Regions from separate parts of the Billgrantia sp. C5P2 genome, predicted to be linked through region 2. Evidence: predicted binding sites of a transcription regulator. Region 2 holds the regulator's gene; the other holds the start of a gene.
What was found. Region 2 encodes PhoB, which activates phosphate uptake and scavenging genes when phosphate is short. Its sites were predicted from a motif close to TGTCATANNNNTGTCANA; they were not measured.

Region 1: a site for PhoB is predicted at 4,573-4,590, ahead of phnC (phosphonate ABC transporter ATP-binding protein). Genes of this name have one in related genera too.

What each region holds. Positions count from the first base shown of each region.
Region 1 is NZ_CM128542.1:397,425-404,607, reverse strand. It holds gene phnH (phosphonate C-P lyase system protein PhnH) at 1-363, opposite strand, end outside; gene phnG (phosphonate C-P lyase system protein PhnG) at 366-836, opposite strand; gene phnF (phosphonate metabolism transcriptional regulator PhnF) at 833-1,582, opposite strand; gene phnE (phosphonate ABC transporter, permease protein PhnE) at 1,647-2,438, opposite strand; gene phnD (phosphonate ABC transporter substrate-binding protein) at 2,505-3,542, opposite strand; gene phnC (phosphonate ABC transporter ATP-binding protein) at 3,576-4,403, opposite strand; gene nirK (copper-containing nitrite reductase) at 4,649-6,052, opposite strand; gene ACRWQA_RS01800 (tripartite tricarboxylate transporter permease) at 6,252-7,183, opposite strand, start outside.
Region 2 is NZ_CM128542.1:4,684,332-4,691,514, reverse strand. It holds gene preA (NAD-dependent dihydropyrimidine dehydrogenase subunit PreA) at 1-17, shown strand, start outside; gene ACRWQA_RS21860 (TetR/AcrR family transcriptional regulator) at 65-685, opposite strand; gene phoR (phosphate regulon sensor histidine kinase PhoR) at 866-2,170, opposite strand; gene phoB (phosphate regulon transcriptional regulator PhoB) at 2,172-2,861, opposite strand; gene ubiA (4-hydroxybenzoate octaprenyltransferase) at 2,945-3,838, opposite strand; gene ACRWQA_RS21840 (chorismate--pyruvate lyase family protein) at 3,868-4,425, opposite strand; gene ACRWQA_RS21835 (FAD-dependent oxidoreductase) at 4,537-5,697, shown strand; gene ACRWQA_RS21830 (HU family DNA-binding protein) at 5,896-6,174, shown strand; gene ACRWQA_RS21825 (hypothetical protein) at 6,256-6,612, shown strand; gene ACRWQA_RS21820 (LysR family transcriptional regulator) at 6,668-7,183, shown strand, end outside.

The sequences.
Region 1 (7,183 bases), 480 kb from region 2:
CAGCGTGGTGCTGCGATCGGGGTATTCGTCGCTACCCAGGGCGAATGCGACAGGCTTCGCCAGCACGCCCGGCGTGACCAGGGCGAAGTCGGCTTCCGCAGGATCGGCGGTCAGGCGACAGCCGGTGTGGAAGACCAGCGCCTCTTGCAGGCCGGGCCCGCCCAGGGCGGGGGCAAGCCACACCCGGGTGTCGAGGTCGCACAAAGTCAGCAGGACGCCCCACAGCGCGGGGCCGATGTCGTCACCCGGCGGCGACGGCACCTCCAGCGTATGCAGCGTGCCGGGCTCGCTCATCGCCGTGAGCAGTTGACGAAACAGCCGCTGGCTGTCGTGCACGGGATCGTTCAGTGTCGGCCAGAGCATGGTCACTCCCCTCGTACCAGGGTGAAGAAATCGACGCGGGTGGCGGCCGCCAGGCGCGATGCCTCGGCGCGGCGCGTCTCGAGCGCCTCCTCCAGCGGCTCAACCAGCTCGCTGTCGATACGTCGGGTCCAGGCCTCGCGCTGCGCGCAGGCAGCGACCAGGGCGATCAGCTCGGCGTGGCGGTGGTCGCGCCCTCTCACCCAGCCATGTCCCAGTAACGCGTCGTTCCCAGCGCTGTCATCGAGGGCAACGCTGGCCCGGGTCAGGGTCATCTCGCCGAGGTGAAAGGCGTTGCCGGTACCGCCCATGCGGCCGCGCAGCATGGCCATGCCGGTCTCGGGGCCACGCACGCAGCGATACGCGGCACGAATGCCGAGCGTGGCCCAGCGGGCCTCGAGCTGGTCACGGGGCGTCAGCGCCAGCACCCGCTGGCGTCGCGCCTGCGGCTTGCTGTGGTCGTGCAAGGGGGTCATGAGGGCACCTCGTCGGAGTCGAAATCGATGTGGTAGGCGAGCCGGTCGGCCCGGGCGCGGCTGACCGATATCTCGACCAGCGTGCCGTCGCGATCGACGTTGTCGCTTACGAGCTGCAGCAGCGGGGCGCCGAGCGGACAGCGCAGATGGCGGGTGTCGCCGCGGGTGGCGCTGCCGGCTTCGATGCGCACCCGCCGGCGAAACAGTTGCAAGTCGTAATGCTGAGCGAGCAGCGCCCGGGTCGAGCCGCCGCGGTAGCGCCGCTCCCAGCCCGGCACCCGCGCGGGATCGAACCAGTGGCACAGCAGCATCAGCGGCGCGCCACCGATGTGGCGCAGGGTGTCGACGCACAGCAAGCACTCGCCGGGGCCTCGCCCGAAGCGCTGGGCGATGGCCTCGGGCGGCTCGCACAGGCGCTGGGAGAGACACTCGGTCTGGGTGGCGATACCCAGCGCGGCGAGGTTATGGGTCACCTTGCTGGCGACACTGACGGCATAATCGAGACGACGGTCGACGACCTGGGTGCCGCGCCCCTGATGGCGGGTCACCATACCCGCGGCCACCAGCTCGTCCAGCGCGCGCCGCACAGTGTGGCGGTTGACCTCGAAGCGCCGGGCCAGGGCCGCCTCCGCCGGCAGCAGCTCGCCGGGGGCGTAATCGCTGCGCACCTCGCGGGCCAGCGTATCGGCCAGCGTGCGATAGCGGGGAGCCCTGGCCGGCGGCGTATCGGTTACTTGTCTAGACATGTTCACTCCAGCGAGAAATGGAGCTTTCGAAGGCAAGGGCCGCGAGCGCGGCCACCTTTGTCTCCTAGATGAAACGCTTGCGTACGGTCTGCGAGGCCATGTCCAGCACGGTGACGGCGATGATGATCACCAGCATGATCGTGGCGGTCTCGGCGTACTGAAATCCGCGCATGGTTTCCCACAGCGCCACGCCGATACCGCCGCCGCCGACCATGCCCAGCACGGTGGCCGAGCGGATGTTCGACTCGAAGCGGTAGAGGCTCACCGAGATCCACAGCGGCAGCACCTGGGGGATCAGGCCGAAGACGATCTCCTCGATGCGCCCGGCGCCGGTGACGCGAATGCCCTCCATGGGGCCGGCCTCGCTGGCCTCGACGGCTTCGGAGAACAGCTTGGCGAGCACGCCGGTGGTGTGGACGAACAGCGCCAGGGTGCCGGCGAAGGGGCCGAGCCCCACGGCGACCACGAACAGCATGGCGAAGACCAGCTCGTTGATGGCGCGGCAGGCGTCCATCAGCCGGCGCATGGGCTGGTAGATCCACCACGGCACCAGGTTCTCGGACGACAACAGGCTGCAGGGGATGGCAAGTACGATCGCCAGCAGCGTGCCCCAGATGGCGATCTGGATGGTCACCAGCATCTGGTCGATGTAGCGCTCCAGGTTGCCGAACGCCGGCGGGAAGAAGTCGGCGGCGAGTTCGGCCATGTTGCCGGCGTTGGCGACCAGCGCGCCGGGATCCATCTCGGTGCCCTGCCAGGCCCAGGCCAGCACGCCCAGGGCGACGGCCCAGCCGAGCAGATTGAGCCAGCTGCGCTTGGCCGGGGCGTTGACGAGCGCGGGAGTCGTTGCGGTCATGAAGGTTCTCCGGAGAGGGGCCAGCGCGGCCCCTCGGAACTCGATTGCCGTAGCGGACGGGGCCGGTTACTGGGCCATGGCGGTGGTCACGCCCGTGCTCTCTTCGGCCTGGGCGGCCTCGCGGGCCTTGAGGCGCTCGTCGAGCTCATCGAGCCGGGCGTCGAGCTCGGCCAACTGACGCTGCTTGTCGGCATCGTCGAGCGAGTCGTCGGCGGCGAGCTGGGCGCGCTGCTTGAACAGTTCGAGCTGGCGAATCGGCAGCAGCTGGTCATTGTCGGAGGCGTCGAAACGCGCCCACTGCAGCGGCGCGATCCTCTCGCGCTGCTCCTCGGTCTCGCCGTAGCTCAGAACGAAGTCGCGCAGCCGGGTCTTCATCGATTCCGGCAGGTCCTCGCGCCAGACCAGCGGGTCGGACGGGATCAGCGGCGACTGCCAGATCACCTTGAGCCGCTCAGCCTTGTCGGGGTGCGCCATTTCCAGGCGCTCCATGCTCTCGGTGTTGAAGGTGGCGACGTCTACCTGGCGGTTGGCCACCGACAGCGCATTGGTCTCGTGGTTGGAGTTGAGGGTGCGCTTGAAGATGTCGGTGGCCTCGACGCCGTTCTGGGCAAAGACGTAGTAGCTCGGCACCAGGAAGCCCGAGGTCGAGTTGGGGTCGCCGTTGCCGAAGGTCAGCTCGGAGGCGTTGGCCAGCACGTCCTCGACGCTCTCCAGGGGGCTGTCCTGGTGCACGATCAGCAGGCTCCAGTAGCCCGGCTCGCCGTTCTCGGGCACGGTCTGGGCGAAGATCTCGCCGCCCGCGCGGTCCACCGCCTCCATGGCCGACTTGTTGCCGTACCAGGCGAGGTCGATCTTGTCGAAGCGCATGGCCTGGATCACCGCGGCGTAGTCGTTGGCGAAGAACGGCTCGACCTCGACGCCGAGGCTCTCGGCCATGTCGTCGAGGAACGGGCGCCACAGCGGCTCCTGGTTCTGGCTGGCCTCGGTGGAGATGATGCCGAAGCGCAGGGTGTCGAGTTCTTCCTCGGCGGTAGCGAGCTGGCTGCCGAGCAGGCCGAGGCCGGCGATCAGCGGCAGGGTGAGACGGCGAAGATTACGGCTCATGGTGGAAACCTCTTGGTGGCGGTTGGCGATGGATCAGCTGGCGGCGCCCAAGGCGACGCGGGCGGCAACGGGAACTGGCGAGTGGCGTGGTTCGTCAAACCCGGCGTTCTCGTAGAGCGACTGGAGTCGTGCCTCGGTGAGGCCCTCGGTCTGGCCGTCGTAGTAGAGGCGCCCCTGCTTGAGGGCGATGGCCCGCGAGCAGTAGCGGCGGGCGTAATCGACCTGATGCAGCGAGACGAGCACGGTACGGCCATCCTCGAGGTTGATGCGCTTGAGGATGTCCATGACTTCGCGCGCACTGCGCGGGTCGAGGGAAGCAATGGGCTCATCGGCGAAAATCACGTCGGCGTCCTGCATCAGCACGCGGGCGATCGCCACGCGCTGCATCTGGCCGCCGGAGAGGGTGTTGGCGCGTTGGTCGGCGAGTTCGGCAAGGCCGACACGGGCCAGGGCCTGGCGAGCCTGGGCGCGCTCCTCGTCGGTGAAGCGCCCGAGCAGGGCCCGCCAGCGCGGCATCGAGCCGAGACGGCCGATCAGCACGTTGGTCTGCACGCTGAGGCGGCCGACGAGATTGAACTGCTGGAAGATGTAGCCGCAGCGACAGCGCTGGGCGCGCGAACCGCGCAGCAGGCGGCCGCTTCGCTGAATGTCGCGACCCATCACACGGATGCGGCTGTCGGCTTTACGGTTGGCGGTGGTCAGCCCCACCAGGTGACGCAGCAGCGTCGACTTGCCCGAGCCTGACGGCCCGATCAGGGCCACCATCTCGCCGGCATGGATGTCGAAGCCGACGTTCTCGAGGACGCGGGTCTGACCAAAGGTCTTGCTGAGCCGTTGCACGGCAATCGTGACGCTGGACATGTGACGCCTCCTGTATCGGATGGCGTCAGTGTCGCTGGCTCAGGTTAAGGCACGTTGTCTAGACAATAACGATTCGGTGACATTTCCTAGCCACTGAGGTCGACCCAGGATGGGCAGGCGGCTTGCAGTGGATTGGGAAACAAAGACTTGGTGTAAGACGATGCGGAACTGTCACATCGTTGCCATCGAAGCGTCACGCCAACGGCAAGCGCCCCGCCGGTTGGGCGGGGCGTGAAGGACGTGGCTCAGTGGCCGGAGTTGGGGTCGTGGGCCTCTTCGGTATGGAAGACCTCGGGGTTCTCCTCGCCGTTGACGTGGAGGAACCCGGCCAGCCCCTTCTCCAGGCGGGATAGCGCATGGTCGACGAGGATGTACTTGCCGGGGTAGTCGACCTCGAACTCGACCATGGTGGCGCCACCCGGGGGTACCAGCGTGGTCTGCACGTCGGTCAGCGGCGGGCTGGTCAGCGAGGCCTGGTCGTAGACCTTGTCGAAGATCTCGCCGATGACGTGGAAGCTGGAGGTGGCATTGGGGCCGCCGACGCCGAAGAAGATGCGCACGTTGTCGCCCACGTCGGCCTCCATCTTGTGCGTCTGGGTCAGCGCATCCATGTTGCCGTTGAACATCAAGTGCTCGGGGCGCTCGTCGAGCAGCTTGTCGAGGGAGAACTCCTGCAACCCCTGGCTACCGTGGCGCTGGGCGGTGTAGAGCTCGCCCTGCATGATGTAGAACTCGCGATCCACCGGCGAAAGCCCGCCTTCCGGCTCGACCAGAATCATGCCGTACATGCCGTTGGAGATGTGCTGGGCGACCATCGGCGTGGCGCAGTGGTAGACGTAGAGTCCGGGATTGAGGGCCTGGAAACTGAAGCTCTTGGTCTGGCCCGGTGCCGCCTGGGTCACCGCCGCCCCGCCACCGGGGCCGGTCACGGCGTGGAAATCGACCGAGTGGATATGGGCGCTGTCCTCCGCGTTGCTCATGTTGACGGTGACGGTGTCGCCCACGCGAACCCGTACGAAGGGGCCGGGTACGGTGTCGTTGAAGGTCCAGTAGCGGTAGCTGGAACCGTCGGCCAGGTAGCCTTCCACTTCGGTAGTCACGAGATCGACGGTGACCTCCTGCGGGCCGCGGTCGCCTACCGGCTCGCCGACTTCATGCGGGTCCATCGACAGGTCGGGGGCTGCTTCGATCTCATCTGCCGGCTCCGGATCGCCGACAATGAAATTGCCTACCATTCCGGCCGCCTTGTGGCCGGGTATGCTGCACAGGTACTCGAAGTTGCCCTCCTCGTCGACCCGGAAGGCCACGGCGGTAGCCGAACCCTGACCGCTTATGTCGTCGGAATCGACGCCGAACTCGGGTAGCGCGATATCGTGCATGGCACCGTCGCCGTTGATCAGGTTGATCTGAACCACCGCCCCGACGGGAGCGTGCAGGTCGGGATTGACCACATCCTTGATGTCGCCCTTGTCACCGATGAATACCAGCTTGCCGTCGGCTACGGCGGTACGCAGTGTATAGGTGACGTCGGGCGTGACGCTGGCTGGGCTGAGTGCTTCGCCGTGCGCGGCGAAAGCGGGATTGGTCAGCACCGCACTAACAGCAAGTATGGCGATGGCCTGGGCAAGAACGCTACGTGTGAATTTCATCGTCTTTTTCCTCACGGAGGAATTACTTTTGGGGACGACTTTAAAGTAGCATTCTGGATACTTGTTTAAGTTGATCCACGTCAGGAACCGCTTCCAGCCTACGGCTTCCGAGGGAGCCATGAGCGGAAACTTGATCTGCGACAATCGAAGCCAGGCTGCGCAAGCAAGCCGCCGAGTGCAGGCGCTTTTCACCTATGCATTAGGTCCGCTGTCGAACCATCGCGCTATAGACCAACCCGGCCACGATCAGGGTGATGGCGAAGGCGTAGATACCGATGGTGATGCCGCTGTTCCACAGGATGCTCCAGTCACCACCGGAGATCGACATGGCACGGCGCAGGTTGTACTCCATCTGCCCGCCCAGCAGCAGGCCCAGCACCACCGGCACGGCGGGCATCTCCAGCTTGCGCAGCACGTAGCCGAGCACGCCGAAGGCCAGCATCATGTAGAGATCGAAGGCGCTGTTGCTCAGCGAATAGACGCCGACGAAGGCCACCATCACCACCATCGGCATCAGGAACCAGCCGGGCGCCTGCAGCACCTTGGCGAACAGCCCCACCAGCGGGATATTGAGGATCAGCAGCATCACGTTGCCGATGAACAGTGCCGCCACCAGCCCCCAGACCATTTCCGGCTGCTGCGAGAACAACAGCGGCCCGGGGGTGATGTTCATAGACAACAGCAGCGCCAGCAGAATGGCCGTGGTGCCGCTGCCGGGAATGCCCAGCGACAGCATGGGGATCAGCGCACCGCCGGCCGCTGCGTTGTTGCCCGCTTCGGGCGCCGCCACGCCGCGCGGGTCGCCCTGCCCGAAGGTGCCGCGACGTCCCAGCCAGCGGCGCTCCAGGGTATAGGAAAGAAAGCTGCCGAGCGCGGCGCCGGCACCCGGCAGCACGCCGGCGACGAAACCGATGAACGAGCTGCGCCCGATGGTCGGTGCGCATTTCCAGGCGCTGCGAATGCCGGGTATCGCCGAGCCCACCTTGAGGGTCGGCTTGTTGCTGCCGCGGGTGTCCTCGAGAAACACCAGGCACTCGGAGATCGCGAACAACCCGACCAGGGCGACGATGAAATCGATGCCGTCATAGAGTTCGTACCAGCCGAAGGTGTAGCGTGGCACGCTGCTCACCG
Region 2 (7,183 bases):
CCGCCAGTGCCTTGTAGCGTCGTCGGCGACACCTCTTCGGGAGGTGTCGCCTTGCCCTCGGCCTTCAGGGGGAGAGGCCGATACCGCGCAGGATGACGCCGGTGACCGACTGTACCGCCTTCTCGAACTGCAGGTCATCGAGGGGGTGGTCGTCGTTGAGCAGGGCGATCTGGTAATCGAAGTCGGCATAGTGCTGGGTCGAGGCCCAGATCATGTAGAGCAGGTAGGAAGGCTCCACCGGCAGGATGCGCTCGTTCGCGATCCATTCACGGATCTTGGCTTCCTTGAGCTTGGCCCACTCGTAGAGATTCTCGCGCAGCTCTTCCTTGAGTATGGGCGCGCCCTGCATCACCTCGGCTGCCCAGACCTTGGAGCCGTGAGCGCGGCTGCGGGAATGCTGCATCTTGGCCCGAATATAGGTGGCGAGCACGATGCGCGGATCGTCGTAGAGTTCGAAGCAGAGTGCATCCTGTTTCCACACCTCGAGCAGCTCCAGCAGCACCTCGCGATAGAGCTCCTCCTTGGTGGAGAAGTAGTAGTGCACGTTGGACTTGGGCAGCTCGGCGAGCTTGGCGATATCGCCCATCGAGGCCCCGGCATAGCCTTTTTCCGCGAAGACGCACTCGGCGGCAAGCAAGATTCTTTCCCTGTTCTGGCGCCTGATCTCGTCCTGTTTTCTTGCCATTCAAGGATACCTTGCGTCGCCTCGCGCCTGTCGGTGTGGTCGGCAGGTCACGGTTTGGCACGATTTAAAAAAATGGTTAAAAAACAATCTGCTAATACAAATCATACACAAGAACGAAGGGCAGCGACAGCTGCGCAGCCTCGTGCTTTCGTGTCGGGCCTTGCATCTGGAAGGTAAGGCTCAGCCAGTGGCCATCTCGGCCGCCGCCAGGCGGGAGGCGGGGAATACGCAGCGGAACAGGGCGCCGTGGCCGGGGTGGGAGTCGATCTCGAGATAGGCGTCGTGGCGCAGCAGTACGTGCTTGACGATGGCCAGTCCCAGCCCGGTGCCGCCGCTTTCGCTGCTGCGCCCCTTGTCGACCCGGTAGAAGCGTTCGGTGAGGCGTGGAATGTGAACCGGGTCGATGCCCTCGCCGTCATCCTCCACTTCCAGGCAGGCGCCCTTGGGGTGCGGTTTCCAGCGCAGCACGATGTGGCTGCCCTCGGGAGTGTAGCGCACCGCGTTGGAGGCCAGATTGGACAGCGCACTATGGATCTCCGAATCGCTGCCGAGCAGCTGCCGCTCCTCCTCGATCTCGACACGGACCAGCTGGCGTCCCGCCGACAGCGCCTCGGCATCCTGGCGCACCTCCTCGAGCAGCGCCGGTACGGCCAATGGCAGATGGTCCTCGCCGCCCTGGTCGATCTCCAGGCGCGACAGCAGCAACAGGTCGTTGACCAGGTTCTGCATGCGGGTGGTCTGTTCCTGCATGCGGGTCAGCCCCTGGGCCAGGCGCGGCGGCAGGCGGTCGACGGCGTCGGAATAGGTCTCGAGATAGCCCGCCAGCACGGTCAGCGGGGTCCTCAGCTCGTGGGAGACGTTGGCGACGAAGTCGCGGCGCATTTCTTCCAAACGGTGCAGGCGGGTGATGTCGCGTGCCATCACCAGGCGCTCATCGTCGCCGTAGAGGGTGATCTGGAACTGCAGCACCTTGCGTTCGTCGACCGGCGAGGTCAACGTCAGTGGCTCGCGGTAGTCGCGGGCGTTGAAATAGGTGACGAAGCGGGGGTCACGCACCAGGTTGGTGATGTGCTGGCCGCGGTCGTGCGCGGCCTTGAGCCCCAGCATGCGCTCGGCAGCGCTGTTCCACCACTCAAGGTCGCCATGCTGGTCGAGCATTACCACGCTGTCACGCATCGCCTCCGAGGATTCCTGGATGCGCTTGAGGGTCGCCTGCAGGCGATGCTGGGTATGGCGCTGGCCCTTCTGGTAGCGATAGAGGCGATCGAACAGCTCGCCCCACAGGCCGGTGGCCGCGGGCGGCTCGCTGTGCGGGTTGCGTGTCAGCCAGCGGCGCAGGGCGTGCAACTGGCGCAGGTGATAGGTGAGGCGCAGGGCGAGCCCTGCGGCGAGCCCGAGCCCCGGGGCCGAAAACAGCCAGCCGACCAGGCTGCCGGCAGCGGCAAGCAGGCCGATGCGCCAGAGTTCATGGCTCCAGGGGCGCACGTCAGCCCTTGTTGGAGAATCGGTAGCCGGTGCCGCGCACGGTCTGGACCAGATGCTGGTGGGCATCGCCCAGCGCCTTGCGCAGGCGGCGGATGTGCACGTCCACGGTGCGCTCCTCGACGTAGACGTTGCCGCCCCATACCTGGTCGAGCAACTGGCTACGCGTGTAGGCGCGCTCCTGGTGGGTCATGAAGAATTGCAGCAGGCGGTACTCGGTGGGGCCCATCTCCACTGCCTTGCCACCGGCGCTGACGCGGTGGCTGACCGGGTCGAGCATCAAGCCGTCCACTTCCACCGGCTCCTCGACCCCCTTGGGCGTGGTACGGCGCAGCACCGCCTTGAGCCGGGCCACCAGCTCACGGGGCGAGAAGGGCTTGGTGATGTAGTCGTCGGCGCCGGCCTCGAGGCCCTGGATCTTGTTGTCCTCTTCGCTTTTGGCGGTGAGCATGATGATCGGCAGCTCGCGGGTGGCTTCCTCGCGCTTCAGCCGGCGCGCCAGTTCTATGCCGCTGGTGCCGGGCATCATCCAGTCGAGCAGCAGCAGGTCGGGCTGGTTATCGACGATCATGCTGTGGGCGCTCTGCGCGTTGGCGGCCTCCAGCACGCGATAGTCGGCCATCTCCAGCGCCACCGCGATCATTTCACGGATCGGCGCTTCGTCATCGACGATCAGTACGGTCTTGGCGGTCATCCCGAAGCCTCGCGGTCAGTGACGGGTCGGTGACGATCTCACCACGTCATCATGACAGTTGGATGACACCGTCGCCAGCGGCTTCAGGCGCCAGTGACGGGCCACAGGCTCAGGGCAATGCCGGCGAACGCCAGCAGCCCCGACCAGTGGTTGTTGAGAAAGGCCTGGAAGCAGCGTTCGCGCTTGCGCTCACGTATCAGAAAATGCTGATAAATGAAGGTGGCGGTCATGCCCGCCAGGCCCAGCCAGAAGAACACGCCGAGTTCCAGGCGCAGCCCGACCCAGCCCAGCAGTGAGAGCGTCGCTAGTTGCAGCAGGCCGATGGCGGCGCGGTCGGCGCGGCCCAGCAGCACCGCGGTGGACTTGATGCCGATCTTGAGATCGTCGTCGCGATCGACCATGGCGTACTCGGTATCGTAAGCCACCGTCCAGGCCACATTGGCGGCGAACAGCAGCCAGGCCTCCAGCGGCACATGGCCGAGCACGGCACCGAAGGCCATGGGAATCGCCCAGGAGAAGGCCGCGCCGAGGAAGGCTTGCGGCAGGTGGGTGTAGCGCTTCATGAAGGGATAGATGAAGGCCAGCGCCACGCCCACCAGGGAGAGCAGGATGGTGAACAGATTGGTGAACAGCACCAGCACGAAGGCTGCCGCGACCAGGCTGGCGAACAGGAACTTGGCCTCTTGTTCGCTGATGCGCCCAGTGGCCAGCGGCCGGTTCCTGGTACGCTCGACATGGCCATCGAAGTGGCGGTCGGCGTAGTCGTTGATCACGCAACCCGCCGCGCGCATCAGGTAGACACCGGCAACGAAGATCAGCAGCAGGTGCCGTTCGGGAAGCCCTGCCGAGGCTACCCACAGCGCCCACAGCGTGGGCCACATCAACAGCCAGGTACCGATGGGGCGATCCAGCCGCATCAGGTGCAGGAAGTCGGGCAGGCGGGCAAGCCCCTTGGGGCGCATCAGAGAGCGATCCATCGGTGTCTCCTCATTCGATGGCGATCATCCTAGCGCGATGGCAAGCCCAATTCATCCGCCATCTCACCCAGGAAGAACTCCTGCACCAGCACGGCGAAGCGGCCGTGGCGGAACACCGAACGCCGCCCCCAGGGGCCGGTCAGGCGATGGAAGGGCGCCGAAGCGGCCGTGACCTCGATGGGACTGCGCACCAGGTCGGGCTGGCGGAACAACCAACTACCCAATGAGCGCTCGCCGAGCCGTTCGAGGCGCTGCCCACGCATCTGGGCCAGCGGTGCCACCGAACGAGCCACTACCCAGGGCCGCTCGTCAAGACACAGCGCCACTTCCCGCAGCCAGGCGAGGCGGTTGAGGGGCAGTTTCAAGGCCTGGGCTTCGTCGAGTCGCGGCTTGCCCAGGCGCTGGCCGAGCAGGCGCACGCGGAAGGGGCGGCCGTCACCGGCCTCGATCAAGCGCGCGGTGAGCGAATCCCGCGTGGCCACCCAGGCCCACCACGCCGGGCTCATCGCCGGCCGACCCGCGGCCAGGGGGTGCCAGGTGACAGAAAGAGGGGAATCGGCGTGGCGCTCCGTGCGGTTCCGGGTCACCGGCACTCTCCGGGTCGAACTAGGGGCGCATAGTGTAACATGCGGTTCTGACACGATTCCCCGTGCTTGGCCGCGCCATTCGGTCGCGGCTCAGCCCCAGCGAGGAGCCCCATGACCGCACCTCTTACCATCATCGGCTCCGGCATGGCGGGCATCGGGCTGCTCAAGCAGCTGCGTGCGCTGGATGCCGAACGTCCCGTCACCCTGATCACTGCCGACAGCGGCGACGACTACTCCAAGCCCCTGCTCTCCACCGGCTTCGCCAAGCACCTGCCCCCGGAGCGACTGGCGGCACGCTCGGCGCTGGAAGTGGCCGATCAGTTGGGCGCGGTGGTGCGAACCCGCACCCATGTCGATGCCATCGACCCGACCGGGCGCTGCTTGCACATCGGCGAGGAGCGCCTGGCATGGGGCGAGCTGGTGCTGGCCACCGGTGCCGCGCCAGCGGTGCCCTTTGCTATACCCGAAGCGCTTGCCGGGCGCGTCTTCACCATCAACGATCTCGACGACTATCGTGCCTTCCATGCCGCCCTGGAAGCGTTCGGCCGGCGGGCCCGGGTGACGATCGTCGGCGCCGGCCTGGTGGGCTGCGAATTCGCCAATGACCTGATAGCGGGCGGCCATGCGGTAAGCCTGGTGGCGCCGGAGCATGCGCCCTTGCCGCGGCTGCTGCCGGAGCCGCTGGGCCGGGCGCTGGGAGAGGCGTTCAGCGCAGCGGGCATGGCGCTGTACCTGGGTCGCGGCCTGAAGCGGCTGGAGTCGGTCGGCAGCGATGTCGGCGTGACCCTCGATGACGGCGAACGGCTCGAGGCCGACCTGATCTTGGTAGCCACGGGACTGCGCCCGCGTAGCGAACTGGCCCGGACGGCCGGTCTGACGGTGGGGGAAGCCGGCATCCAGGTCGATCGTTATCTGACGACCTCGGCGCCAGCTATCCATGCCTTGGGCGACGTGGCCTGTGTGGCCGGGGTCAACGCCATGTACGTCCAGCCGCTGCAGGCCAGCGCCAAGACGCTGGCACGAACACTCAACGGTATGCCCACCGAGGTGAGCTACGGCGCCTGGCCGGTGCTGGTGAAGACACCGCTGCTGCCGGTGGTAGCGCTACCGCCCCTGACGGCGCCCGCCCGCTGGCGAATCGAGGGAGAAGGCTACGACCTGAGCGCTTTTGCCGAGGATCAAGACGAACGTTTGATCGGCTTTGCGTTGACAGGAGCCTGCGTGAAGCGGAAAGTTGAGCTGGCGCGAGCGGCGCCGCCGTTGCTAGGCTAGTGACGTCACCGTTCCGGCCGGTTTATCGGCTTGGTTCACGGCGGTCATCGTGCTTGGCGCTTCAAGAGCAAGGGACGAACCCACGCAAGGGGAACGGGCTCTCCCGGGGAAGTGACAGGCGGCTCGAGCTTTACATTGATGAATAACAACTTACCGACAGCGTTGTCGGGACATAGCCAATACCAGGAGGGCTGTAGTATGCGTAAGCCAGAATTAGCTGCGGCAATTGCCGAGCGTGCGGAACTTTCGAAAGACAAGGCCAGCCAGGTGCTCAACGTCATCCTCGACGAGATCACCGGCAGTGTGGCCCAGGGGCAGGATGTTTCATTGATCGGGTTTGGTACCTTCACCGTGCGCGAGCGTGCAGCCCGTACCGGCAAGAACCCCCAGACCGGCCAACCGCTGGCCATTCCCGCCAGCAAGACTGTTGCCTTCAAGCCGGGCAAGGGCCTCAAGGACGCCGTCGGCAAGGGCTGATTCGGAGTATCGGATCCTCTCGTGGCGCGGCCTGCCCGTCAGGCCGCGATACCTCTCTCCCTCGCTCGAATCGGACTCGACATGAAGCTGCGATTGATGCTGTGGCTGCTGGGTTTGATGCTCAAGCGTGCCCTGCGGCGAAAGCCGGGTTTCCGCCAGGCGCTCTCCGAGGTGCGCCGCCTCGATTGGGGCATCGCCACCGAGGATCTCTCCATCGCACGCCACTTCCGCATGTCGCCCGATGTCATCGAGGTTGGCGCGGGGCTGCCGGTGGACCTCGACCTGGAGCTGCGCTTCGACGACGAGGCCTCTGCCATTCGTGTGCTGCGCAAGCCGACCCAGCAGGCCTTTCTCGATGGAATGATATCCGGCAAGGTGCGCCTGGTCGGTGACTCGAGCGATCTCAAGAAACTGCAGAAACTGCTCAAGCAGCTTTAAGTTTCCCTACGTGCGCAGCTTCTGTTCCCGGCCCTTCTTGATGGCGTGACAAGACGTGGATATTCCCCACCAGCGGCTGGTCTACTTCAGAGTCACCCTGGAATCGGGTTCGGTGCGTCAGGCTGCCGCCCGTCTCGATATTGCACCGTCGGCGGTAAGCCGGCAGCTCAATCTACTGGAAGATGCCCTGGGGGCCACGCTGCTGGAGCGCAAGCGCACCGGCATCCGGCCCACGCCGGTCGGCGAGATGCTGCTGGAGTACTGCGAGCGTCGCGGCGCCCTGGACGAGAGCTTCATTGCCTCCCTCGAAGCCTATCAGCGGCTGGAGACCGGCACCGTGTCGCTGGTGGTGGGAGAAGGCTTCGTCGCCGACCTGGTCGCCAAGCCGCTGCGCGAGTTCACCGAGCGCTATACCGGTATCCAGATCGACATCCACCTGGCCGGCACCTCGGGCATCATCGAGGCGATCATCGACGAGCAGGCTCATATCGGCCTGATGTTCCATGAGCGCACGCATCATCAGCTGCGCTTCTGGGTATCGAGTCCTCAGCCGTTGATGGCCATCCTGCCA